4 regions of the Bacillus sp. GW823-FHT06B01 genome follow, and region 1 is predicted to be linked to each of the others. Evidence: riboswitches for the same ligand, from Rfam matches in the RefSeq annotation. Region 1 holds a riboswitch; each other region holds the start of a gene.
The links. A riboswitch is a leader RNA that binds a small molecule or an ion and turns the genes downstream of it on or off. The one in region 1 is predicted to bind thiamine pyrophosphate.

Region 2: it holds a riboswitch for thiamine pyrophosphate, as region 1 does, so the genes downstream of both, thiM (hydroxyethylthiazole kinase) here and tenA (thiaminase II) in region 1, are expected to answer to the same signal.
Region 3: it holds a riboswitch for thiamine pyrophosphate, as region 1 does, so the genes downstream of both, AC1Q8N_RS25215 (MTH1187 family thiamine-binding protein) here and tenA (thiaminase II) in region 1, are expected to answer to the same signal.
Region 4: it holds a riboswitch for thiamine pyrophosphate, as region 1 does, so the genes downstream of both, thiC (phosphomethylpyrimidine synthase ThiC) here and tenA (thiaminase II) in region 1, are expected to answer to the same signal.

What each region holds. Positions count from the first base shown of each region.
Region 1 is NZ_JBXAHR010000003.1:3,675-6,889, forward strand. Features, by position in the region: gene AC1Q8N_RS13075 (hypothetical protein) at 1-248, opposite strand, end outside; gene AC1Q8N_RS13080 (SH3 domain-containing protein) at 254-1,408, opposite strand; TPP riboswitch at 1,678-1,789, shown strand; TPP riboswitch at 1,850-1,952, shown strand; gene tenA (thiaminase II) at 2,035-2,730, shown strand; gene AC1Q8N_RS13090 (ABC transporter ATP-binding protein) at 2,699-3,215, shown strand, end outside.
Region 2 is NZ_JBXAHR010000007.1:100,253-103,467, forward strand. Features, by position in the region: gene topB (DNA topoisomerase III) at 1-954, opposite strand, end outside; TPP riboswitch at 1,383-1,492, shown strand; gene thiM (hydroxyethylthiazole kinase) at 1,556-2,371, shown strand; gene thiE (thiamine phosphate synthase) at 2,388-3,047, shown strand; gene AC1Q8N_RS25205 (anaerobic C4-dicarboxylate transporter family protein) at 3,163-3,215, opposite strand, start outside.
Region 3 is NZ_JBXAHR010000007.1:105,677-108,891, reverse strand. Features, by position in the region: gene AC1Q8N_RS25225 (ABC transporter substrate-binding protein) at 1-587, opposite strand, end outside; gene AC1Q8N_RS25220 (ABC transporter permease) at 584-1,357, opposite strand; gene AC1Q8N_RS25215 (MTH1187 family thiamine-binding protein) at 1,329-1,649, opposite strand; TPP riboswitch at 1,750-1,851, opposite strand; gene AC1Q8N_RS25210 (methyl-accepting chemotaxis protein) at 1,913-3,215, opposite strand, start outside.
Region 4 is NZ_JBXAHR010000004.1:285,101-288,315, forward strand. Features, by position in the region: gene lldP (L-lactate permease) at 1-1,146, shown strand, start outside; TPP riboswitch at 1,218-1,333, shown strand; gene thiC (phosphomethylpyrimidine synthase ThiC) at 1,446-3,206, shown strand.

The sequences.
Region 1 (3,215 bases):
GTAGATAAATAAAAACCATTACTAATAATATTTGTTATTAGGGCACTTAATAGAAAGATGGCGTTATATATATGAGCAATTTTTTGTTTTAGTTGTACTTGAAAGGATTCCATCATAATTTCTAAAGCAACAAAAGTAATGATAATAGATAAAAATACAGTGTTTGTATTGTAAATGATTAAACAACAGATTAAACCTAAAAAGGCGAAGTATTCAATTAAGAGAGGTATATTGATATTGCGTTGCATACAATTTACCTAACTAAATATGGCAGTGGGTTTACTGCATTTGTTTTTTCAAAATTCCATTCTCCATTGTGTAATTCAAAATGAAGATGTTGCCCGTATGAATGACCTGTGTTTCCCATATGACCTACTAATTGTCCAGCTTGTACTTGATCACCAGCTTGTACAGTGCGATCTTTCATGTGTGCATAGACTGTCGTATATAATTTCCCGTTTATTTGATGGGCGATGAACACAACATTGCCATAGCTAGCTGAATAATATGATTTCACAACTTTACCTGCAGCTGCCGCCTGGATTGAGACATTACCTTGAGCTGCAATATCTATACCATAATGCATTTGTTCCCAGCGTATATCAAAGGTTGAGCTAATTCTTCCTTGAGTAGGGAATTTGAAAACTGCTGGAATGGAAGTAGTTTGAGCCGTTTGAGCTTGTGATTGATTTTGCATCACATAATGTTTTGCTACGTATCCGTATCCTGTGCCAAAACGAATTTTATACCAAGTTCCTACAGTTTCCACTACTTGTATTTGTGTACCATTTTGTAATGAACCAAGTAGTGCACTACTTGTACTAGCGTTGCCACGTACATTAAGTTTAGGTGTTGCAACTGTGTATTTCGTATTATTTTGAACTGTGATGCCTTTTACTAACGGCTGTGAACCATTAGACACGAATGCTTTTTGTACGTAACCTGTTTTGCCATTATGTAAAATTTTATACCACTCGCCTTGTTCTTCTTGAATGGTAACGAATTTCCCATTTGGTAATACATCTAAAATTGAAGATTCTAAATTAGGTTCAGAACGAACGTTTAATGCATTGGCATTAACGATGTATTGATTATTAGATTGAAGTTTGTTTTTTAGTAGAATAGCATCTTTTTGTACGTAACCTACTTTATTATTAACAGATACTTTATACCAGCCATTAGTTGTTTCAAGTATGTTCACTTTCGTATTAAAGCGAATTGTATCAATTGAAGAGCTATTTGCGTTATCTTTTGTATGTAAGGCTACTTGATCGACTTTGACATATCCAGTTTTCACATTAGATAATTGTTCAGCGTTGGCTGTTTGTACATTTGTTTCTCCCATAGAAGGAAGTAAAGAGGCAATTGCGACAGTAGTTGCTGTTAAAGCAGTAGCTTTCATATTCATATAATAGAGACCTCCTCTAGTTGTATAGTTGTAATTTTATTATAGTATAAAGATATAATATAGTGGGTGTATTCACATAAATGTAATATGAACTCAATATAAAAATAAATTTTTTAAGGATAATGATTCCTTTTTATCCAATTAATTAGGATAATAATTTCTAACATAGAATATAAGTATTATATAGTTTTGTTATTTCGTTGACAATTGGGAAAATTAAAACAGTTGATGGTGTCTTATTACGATGTTATACTGACAGTGTTAATTTCATAGTTTGCTAGGAGAGCTGGTGTTGCCAGCTGAGAGTAGGCCGTAAGCCTTTGATCCTTTTCATTACCTGATCTAGATTATGCTAGCGTAGGGAAGCAATTCGGACACTAATAATGAGTCCCCGTTTCTTTGCGTATAGAAACGGGGCTTTTTTGTTTGAAAATTTCATATTGAAACCACTAGGGGTGCTTGTTGTGCTGAGAGAGGAATAATCCTTAACCCTTACAGACCTGATCTAGGTAATACTAGCGAAGGGAAGTGGAACAACGAATAAATTATAATTTTATTTGCTGTAACCACTTCTTATTTAGAAGTGGTTTTTTATTTAGATATATAAATTGAAAGGGGATAGCGAAATGAAATTTTGCGATAGATTATTAGAAACTGTACAACCAGTTTGGGAGATGAGCCATAATCATCCGTTTGTAGTAGGTATGGGAGATGGCACATTAGAAAAAGATAAGTTTCAGTATTATATTATTCAAGATTATTTATATTTGTTAGATTATGCAAAGCTATATGCGATTGGTGTTGTAAAAGCAACGAATCCACAAGTAATGGGGAAATTTGCTGAACAAATTGATGGCATATTAAATGGAGAAATGACGATCCATAAACAATATGCAAAAAGACTTGGTATTTCTATAGAGGAGATAGAATCTGCAAAACCATCTGCTAAAAATTTAGCCTATACAAATTACATGATGTCTGTATCTCAAAATGGCACACTTGCGGAATTAATAGCAGCACTTCTTCCATGTATGTGGAGTTACTGGGAAATTGGAAAGCGTTTAAACGATATTCCTGGAGCAAGAGATCATGAGTTCTTTGGTGAGTGGATTCAAGGATATAGTTCAGAAGAATACGGTAGCCTTTGTATTTGGTTAATAGATTTATTAAATGAAATGGCAGTTGGAAAGTCTGACAAAGAGCTAGATCGATTAGAGGAGATATTCCTATATTCCAGTCGATTTGAATATTTATTCTGGGATATGTCCTATCGTAAGGAGATGTGGGGATTTGAGGAGCAAGAACATACTACAGTTTCATAATGTTTCTTTTCATTATGATGAGAAACCAATCATCAATGAATTAAATGCTTCTATACAAGATAAAGAGTTTGTAAGTATTATTGGACCGAGTGGATGCGGCAAAAGTACTCTATTTCGCCTTATTACAGGTTTAGAAGAAGCAAGTACGGGACAGATAGAGCTGACAGAAATAAAGAGCCATCCTGTAGGGTATATGCCCCAAAAAGATATGCTCCTGCCATGGAGAACGATTATTGAGAATGCTGCCCTACCGCTAGAGTGCCAAGGTGTACAGAAGAAAGAAGCACAAATAAAGGCAAAGGAACTGTTACATAAATTTGGCTTACAAGGGTATGAGACAAAATATCCGAAAGATTTATCTGGTGGTATGAGACAACGCGTATCTTTTATTCGAACTTTATTAACAGGCGGGGAGATATTGTTGTTAGATGAACCGTTTAGCGCGTTGGACGCTTTAACGAAGGCATCTTTGCAAGAATGGCTGT
Region 2 (3,215 bases), on a different contig from region 1:
AATATAGCGTGAATCTGTACGAGGGTACGTTAGCACTTTATGTTGTTCATACAATTTCTGCATAATGTTTAATGTTTCTTTAGCAGAGTAACCGAACTTTTTATTTGCATCACGTTGCAATTCAGTTAAATCGTAAAGACCAGGAGAGAATGACTTCTTCTGTTTTTTATCAATTTCCACAACGGTAGCATTATGCTTATCTAAACCTTTTACGATACCATCAATTTTTTCTTTATTAAAACTGCGGCTATTACCATTTGCATCTTGCCAAGTTAGTTTTAACTGATTCGTTGTTTGTGCTTCGATACCGTAGTAAGTTTGAGCTTTGAAGTTCTTTATTTCATCTTCACGATTAGCGATCATAGCGACAGTAGGTGTTTGCACGCGGCCGCAATTCAGCTGGGCGTTAAAGCGAGTCGTTAATGCTCGAGTCGCGTTAAGACCGATGTACCAGTCAGCTTCTGAACGTGCGACAGCCGAAGCGTATAAATTGTCATATGCTTTACCTGGTTTTAAATTTGCGAAGCCATCTTTAATTGCTTTGTCAGTAACAGATGAAATCCATAAACGCTTAATAGGCTTCTGTATTTTAACTTTATCGATAATCCAACGTGCGACTAATTCGCCTTCACGTCCAGCATCTGTCGCTACAATAATTTCATTTACATCTTTTCTAAGAAGCTGGCTTTTTACAGCGTTAAACTGTTTCCCTGTTTGTTTAATAACGGTTAGTTTTAAACGCTCGGGTAGCATCGGTAAATCTTCTAAATTCCACTTTTTATATTTCACATCATAGCTTTCTGGATCTGCTAATGTAACGAGATGACCTAAAGCCCAAGTTACAATATATTTACTACCTTCAAGGTAGCCATTTCCTTTTTTATCGCACTTAAGTACACGCGCAATATCTCGTGCAACGGAAGGTTTTTCAGCGATTACAACGCTTTTTGACATATTAAAAACATCCTTTCAAATTTCCATACGTTAACTATAGCATACATTTTCTTGAGATTCAGTTTCGCTCCAGATTTGAACGTTTTTTAGTGGTATGAACAAAAATTGTTTGAAATCAAATGATGGTGATAGAACATAATCTACACGATGATGAGACTATGAAAAATAGATACTTATTTATCCCGCATTAACGGGCAGTAAGACCCCTGCCTCAAAATTCAGCGGAAGCAAAGAAGTTAGGTAGGGGATCAACTGCCCATAAAAGCCCGATTGGTTCAACTAATAATCAGTGGGGGATGAACAACCCCCCCACTGATTAAAGTTTCACTTTATTATGCGTATTGTTTTATCAGTTGCTTCTATATGAAATAGAAAAGTAAAGAACTTGTTATTTTACTAGAATAAGAGTAGACTTTGAAGTAGAAGAATAATAAGCACATGGGAGTTTGTGGATGCAAACTGAGAGTATGACTAATCCGTCATTGACCATTTGAACCTGTTGGATAATGCCAGCGTAGGGAGAGTGTAAAAGCACATGTTCAGGCACTTTGCGTACGCGCAAAGTGCCTTTTTGTGTATCTCCCATCACTATAGTTAGGGGATGAGAAGGATGAATATGAAAGAAATTAGTAAAGTAGTGGATTTGGTGAGAGAATCTAATCCGCTCGTTCATAATATTACAAATGTTGTTGTAACAAACTTTACAGCTAACGGTTTGTTAGCGTTAGGGGCATCGCCTGTAATGGCGTATGCAAAAGAAGAAGTAGCAGAAATGGCTAGCATTGCTGGAGCATTAGTATTAAATATGGGGACACTCCGTCCTGAAGAAGTAGAAGCGATGTTACTTGCGGGTAAATCAGCAAATGTGAACAATGTACCAGTACTGTTTGATCCAGTTGGTGCAGGAGCAACATCGTATCGAACAGAAGTTGCGAGGTATATTCCGACTGAAATCGAGTTAGCGATTATTCGCGGGAACGCAGCTGAAATAGCGAACGTTATTAATGAGAGCTGGGAAATTAAAGGGGTAGACGCCGGTGTTGGAAATGGCAATGTTGTAAGTATTGCAAGGCAGGCAGCGGATGAATTAAATACAGTAGCGGTGATTACTGGAAAAGAAGATGTTGTTACAGATGGAGAGCGAACGATTCTTATTCGAAATGGTCACTCTATTTTAACGAAGGTTACGGGAACTGGTTGTTTACTAACTTCTGTAATAGGAGCATTTGTAGCAGTAGAAAAGGATTATGTAAAGGCAGCAGTAGCGGCATTAACGTTTTATGGTGTAGCTGCGGAACTGGCAGCTGCTAAGACAGTGGAAAAGGGACCTGGTAGTTTCCAAATTGAATTTTTAAATCAGTTAGCGAATACTACTTCAGGTGATATCGAGAAGTACGGGAAGATTGAGATTATATAGTAAGGAGGGGAACTAGATGTCGCGTATTACAAAGGCTGACATGTCCAGGTTGTTATCAGTATATTTTATAATGGGAAGTAACAATTGTGCGAAAGAGCCGCTACAAGTATTGAGAGATGCACTCGAAGGCGGTATAACAATTTTTCAATTTCGTGAAAAGGGAGAAGGCGCTTTAACAGGAGAGGAACGCATTTGTTTCGCAAAAGAACTACAAGCAGTCTGTAAAGAGTACGGTGTACCGTTCATCGTAAATGATGATGTGGAACTAGCTCTCGAGTTAGATGCTGATGGCGTGCATGTTGGACAAGATGATGAAGGGATTACTTCTGTTCGTGAAAAAATGGGGGATAAAATTGTTGGTGTATCTACACATACAATTGAAGAAGCACGCTGGGCAATTGAAAACGGAGCTGATTATTTAGGTGTTGGCCCTATTTTCCCAACGAGTACGAAAAAAGATACGAAAGCTGTGCAAGGAACGAAAGGCTTAGCTCATTTTAGAGAGCAAGGAATTACAATACCGATTGTCGGGATTGGTGGCATTACAATTGAAAATACAGCATCAGTTATAGAAGCAGGTGCAGACGGTGTTTCTATTATTTCCGCGATTAGTTTAGCGGAATCTGCGTATGAAAGTACGAAGAAGCTAGTTGAGGAAGTAAATAGGGGTTTGTAGGAAAACGGAACTTCACAAAAATAGTAAAAAACATAATGGACAGTTAAAAATATTTAAACAAACGTTTGATTAAAAAAGCACAAACCCTTTAAAACTTTGGGTTTGTGCTTTTTCTTTAAAACATAATTGAAATTAAGAGCATTCCAATTCCGATAGAAGTGAATGTTG
Region 3 (3,215 bases), on a different contig from region 1:
TCAATTCCATCCCATCCGTAATATATCCATTCAAAGTCTGCATCACGACCGATTGATTTAAAGAAATCTGTTTGTCCTAAGATGATTTTTTCAACTTTATTAAAATCAGCTTGATGCTTCTCCATGATTGTCTTCAACGTCGCTTCTTCTGCTGGTCCTCCCCAGCCGCCGTAACGTTTACCTTCAAAATCTTTTGGTGACGTCATATTATCTTTTTTAAGTGATGCAAAAGCTGAAGTATTATGTTGGATGATTGCTCCTACAGATACAACAGGAATACCTTCCACACGAGCCAACGTTACATTTTCTTGTGCGCTTATTGCAAAGTCAGCTTTTCCGGAAGCTATCATTTGCTCCGCTGTCACATTATCACCTGGCTGAATAATCTCTACATCTAATCCTTGCTTTTTATAATAATCTTTCGTTTGCGCTACATATAGGCCAGTATGATTCGTATTCGGAAACCAATCTAATACTACTTTTACTTTTTGATCTTTACTTGCACTTTCTTCTTTCTTCGCCGGATTACATCCAGCTACACCTACTGCTAATAAGGCAGCCAACATAACTTTTAAACCTTTTTTCATTTTCTGCCGTCCTTTCTATATATCCATGGTGCTGTTATTCTTGCCATAAACTCCACGATAAAATACAGACATAATGTCACCATAACAATAATTGCTGCCACACCAAATACTCGGGCTGTTAAAAAGGATTTTGTAGCCCTTGTAAGCATAACTCCTAATCCTTCACTTGCACCGAGCCATTCCCCAATAATTGCTCCCATTACGCTATATGTAACTGCAATTTTTAAACCTGAGAAAAAGTATGGCAACACTGCTGGAAACTTTACTTTCTGGTAAACTTGCCATTTCGTTGCCTTCATCGTTTGCAACAACTTCAACATATTTTTATCTACCGTTTGAAAACCTTCTAAAATGCTAAGCGCAATCGGGAAGAAACAAACGAGTATTACTACCATTACTTTCGGTAGCATTCCATATCCAAACCAAATAATAAATAACGGTGCAAGTACAACGATTGGAATCGTTTGCGAAATAACAAGCAACGGATTTATTAAAATACGAAATAAAGGGATAACATCCATAATAATTGCAATACTTGTCCCAATTAAAATCGCAAAAAATAGTCCAATTAGAACCTCTTGTAACGTTTGCATCGTATTCGGTAATAGTAAATCTTTCATTCCAATTAATTCTTGAACAATGGCAGAAGGCTTCGGTAAAATCCACGGTTCAATTTTAAATAATGAAACAGATCCTTCCCATATCGCTATGAGAAGGATAAGCCAAATTGTTGTAATTGTTTTAGATTGCTTCTGGTTTTGCATATTCATCACGGTACTTCCAAACCTTTTCATCTATCGTTACACCAGTACTTGGACGATAATGGATTTTAATAGAAGTAATCACTTCTTCTGCTCCAGCATCCACACAAGCTTGTTGCGCACGTTTAATGATATCAAGAAGTACATCTAATTCTCCTTCCAGCGTTGTTTCCATTGCCCCTACTTCATAACGAACTCCCGATTGTTGTACAACTTCAATTGCTTTATCAACAACAGAATACACATCTTTGTTCTTCGCTTGTGGTACTACTGAAAATGAAATTGTAACTTGTTGTGACATAGTAAAATCCCCCTTATAAAATGAAATATTAAAACAAGAAAAGGCTTTCCTACTGCGTAGGAAAGCCTTGTATGCAAGTTATTATAGAATAACATATGCTACATCACTTTAAGTAACTCCCTACGCTGGCATTATCCAGATCAGGTTGAGGGTCGATGTTTGTTTACATCCTCTCAGCCAATTGGCTCCCCGGTCCTTAATTCGTTTTCATTGTAGCATGATTTATTTTATTGAACAAACAAAAGCACGTATAATCATTTCATTTAACTTTTGAATTCCCCTATTAACTCTTGTAACTCCTGTGAAAGCCAGCTTAAAGAACTAGCTAATTCAGCAATATCTTGTACAGACATTTCCTGCTCTTTCATACTTTCTTCAATATTATTACTACTATTTGCATACGTATTTGCAATAAGTGATAGTTCATTTACAACACGAACAATATTTTGGCTATTTTGCAATATATCACTTGAATTGCTAGAAACAACTCTAACTTGATTTGTAACAGATTGTGCTGATTTTGAAATTTTTTCAAAGAAAGCACCACTACTTTCAACAAGTTTTATTCCAGATTCTACTTCTTTTGAAGCTTTTTGCATTGAAACAACAGCTTCTTCCGTTTCAACTTGTGTTTCCCCTATTAATTTCGCTATATCTTTTGCTGATGCTTCCGTCTGCTCTGCTAATTTACGCACTTCATCAGCAACAACAGCAAATCCCTTTCCGGTTGCCTCAGCACGTGAAGCTTCAATAGAAGCATTTAAAGCTAGGGAATTAGTTTGATTTGAAATACCTGTAATTACATTTACAATATCACTAATTTCTTTTGATCTTGTTTCCAAAGAATGGATGATAGAAGATAAATCTTGTACTGCATTTTGTATTATGTTCATTTGATTAATCGCCTGCTCAATAACACCATTTCCTTTTACTGAATGATACTTTGTACCTTCAGACTCTTTCGCTATTTGTTCTGCAGCATTCGTTATCTCTTCCATCTTATCTTCCATTTCATATACAGCGCCTAAATACTGTGGTGCTGCAGTTTCTTGTAACCGAGCTCCAGCTCTTAACTCAACCATAGAACTTACGATTTCTTTAACTGCCATGCTATTCTCTTTCGTACTCACTGACAATTCTTGTGAAGATGAGGAAACCTGTTCTGCTGTCTGCTTCACTTTATCTATAATTCCTTTAAACTTCTCGATGGTATTATTAAAATACGCATTAATAATACCAATATCATCTGGTCTTTCCTCTAATTTAATACTTAAATCACCTTCACCGACTTTGCGCAATCCTTCACGTAAATCTCGCAATGGAGCAAGTGCGTTACGCACAATTAAGAATTGAATAAAAGTTGCAATTAAAACAGAAATACAAATAAACATTAAACCTTGTATAATGAACTTTTCTTTTGTACTAGGAACAATAGAAGCATCTACATCAGCTGCAACAAGTGCCACAATATTACCTTCTCCATCTTTAATTGGCTCTAATATCGTTACCCATGTTCCTAATGCGTCTTCATATACTTCTGTCATGTTTGCTTTTTTTGTGCTCATT
Region 4 (3,215 bases), on a different contig from region 1:
ATGGGAATTCCGATTACAGTTGCTGGACAAGTAACAGGTATTGATCCGCATAAAATTGGACAAATGGCTGGGCATCAATTACCGTTCTTATCATTATTTGTTCCGTTCTTTATCGTATTTTTAATGGATGGATTTAAAGGGGTAAGACAAACATGGCCTGCTCTATTTGTAGCAGGTAGCTCATTTGCAATTACGCAGTTCATTACAGCGACATTCTTAGGACCAGAACTTCCGGATATTACGTCAGCACTAGTAAGTTTAGTGAGTTTATCGCTATTCTTAAAAGTTTGGCAGCCGAAAGAAATTTATCAGTCTAAACAAGCAAATAGTGAAGTAGCTGCGACAACGACGGCAACATCTATGCCAAAACTAACGGTAGGAAAAGTAGTAAAAGCATGGTCTCCATTCATTATTTTAACTGTGATGGTAGTCATTTGGAGCCAAAGTTTCTTTAAAGCGTTATTTGCTCCAGGCGGTGCTTTGGAAAGCCTTGTGTTTAAGTTTGAAGTTCCAGGCTTACACAATTTAGTAATGAAAGCAGAGCCAATTGTAAATAAACCGACGCCTTATGAAGCAATCTTGAAATTAGATATTTTATCAGCGACGGGAACAGCAATTTTAATTGCTTGTATCATTTCTATCTTTATTTTGAAAATGAGTGCAAAAGATGCAGTAGTAACATTTAAAGAAACGTTAAATGAGCTTAAGATGCCAATTCTATCTATCGGATTCGTATTAGGATTTGCGTTTATCGCAAACTATTCTGGTCTATCTTCTACATTAGCATTAGCACTTGCAGGAACTGGCGGACTATTCCCGTTCTTCTCACCATTCCTAGGCTGGATCGGTGTATTTTTAACAGGATCCGATACGTCAGCGAATGCACTGTTCTCGAATTTACAAGCGATTACAGCGCAGCAAGTCGGTGTATCTGAAGTACTTCTCGTTGCAGCAAATACAACGGGCGGTGTAACAGGAAAAATGATTTCTCCGCAATCGATTGCAATTGCTTGTGCGGCAGTTGGACTTGCTGGAAAAGAATCAGATTTATTCCGCTTTACAGTGAAGCATAGTTTATTCTTCGTAATTATTGTTGGTATTATGACGTATGTACAGGCATATTATTTAACGTGGATGATTCCATAAACAACAAAAGAAATAAAGTTTGCATTTTTCAGATTATAGTGTATGATGGGAAAGTATTGAAAATTAAATCAGTGATAAACTAGGGGTGCCTAACGTATGCGTAGGCTGAGAGAGAAGCGTGTGAACTTCTTAACCCTTTGGACCTGATCTGGCTCGTACCAGCGTAGGGAAGTTAACGGCTTTACATAATGATGTCTTTATGAGCCAGGTCCTTATTTTTTTATGGACCTGGCTCTTTTTATTTTGGCATACGCTGGCCATATCTCGTCCTTGTCACGTACAGGGGGGCAACAAAGGTTATGAAACAGCCTGTTTCAGCTGAGCAAATTGAATTGAAATCGAGTTTACCAGGAAGTAAGAAAGTGTATGTGGATGGACCATGCGCGGGTATGAAAGTGCCGATGCGTGAGATTGAACAAAGCGAAACGAACGGTATTCCGAATCCGCCAATTCGTGTATATGATACGAGCGGTCCTTATACTGATCCTGCGTATAAGGTGGAACTGGAAAAGGGATTGCAGGCGCCGCGCCACTCTTGGATCCTGGAGCGCGGAGATGTAGAAGCATACGAAGGGCGCGAAGTGAAACCAGAGGATGACGGTGTGAAAGTGGCTTTGAAACATACGCCTGTTTTCCCGCAAATGGATCGTCAGCCGCTTAGAGCAAAGCAAGGGGCAAACGTTACGCAAATGCATTATGCGCGTAATGGCATCATTACGTCTGAGATGGAATATGTTGCGATTCGTGAAGGAGTAGAGCCTGAGTTTGTTCGTAAGGAAATCGCGGAAGGTCGTGCCATTTTACCGGCGAATATTAACCATCCGGAAGCAGAACCGATGATTATCGGCCGTAACTTTCACGTGAAGGTCAATGCAAATATCGGAAACTCTGCTGTATCTTCTTCAATTGCAGAAGAAGTAGAGAAGATGACGTGGGCAACGCGCTGGGGTGCGGATACGATTATGGATTTATCTACAGGTAAAAATATTCATACGACGCGTGAGTGGATTATTCGTAACGCGCCTGTACCAGTTGGGACTGTACCGATCTATCAAGCGCTGGAAAAAGTAAACGGAATTGCAGAAGATTTAACGTGGGAAGTGTATCGTGATACGTTAATTGAGCAAGCTGAGCAAGGTGTTGATTACTTTACGATTCACGCGGGCGTATTACTTCGTTACATTCCGATTACTGCAAAGCGTACAACAGGTATCGTTTCACGTGGTGGTTCAATTATGGCACAGTGGTGTTTATTCCATCATAAAGAAAACTTCTTATACACTCATTTTGAAGAGATATGTGAAATTATGAAGCAGTACGACGTTTCGTTCTCTCTTGGAGATGGATTACGTCCAGGTTCGATTGCAGATGCAAATGACGAAGCACAGTTTTCTGAGCTTGAAACACTTGGTGAATTAACGAAGATTGCTTGGAAACATGATGTGCAAGTGATGATTGAAGGACCTGGGCATGTACCGATGCATTTAATTAAAGAGAATATGGAGAAAGAGCTTGATATTTGTCAGGGTGCGCCGTTCTATACACTTGGGCCGTTAACGACAGATATTGCACCAGGTTATGACCATATTACATCGGCAATTGGAGCGGCGATGATTGGCTGGTTCGGAACGGCGATGCTTTGTTATGTAACGCCGAAAGAACATTTAGGTTTGCCGAATAAAGATGATGTTCGCACGGGGGTTATTACGTACAAAATTGCTGCACATGCAGCTGATCTTGCGAAAGGGCACAAAACGGCTCATCAGCGTGATGATGCACTTTCAAAAGCTCGCTTTGAATTCCGTTGGCGCGATCAATTTAATTTATCTTTAGACCCTGAACGTGCGATGGAATATCACGATGAAACATTGCCAGCAGAAGGCGCGAAAACGGCTCATTTCTGTTCAATGTGTGGACCGAAGTTTTGTAGTATGAGAATTTCAAATGATATTCGTGAATATGCGAAAGACAATGATTTAGAAACGACAGAAGCAATTGAAAAAGGGATGAAAGAGAAAGCGAAAGAATTTAAAGACACTGGTAGTCATTTATACCAATAATACGTTACA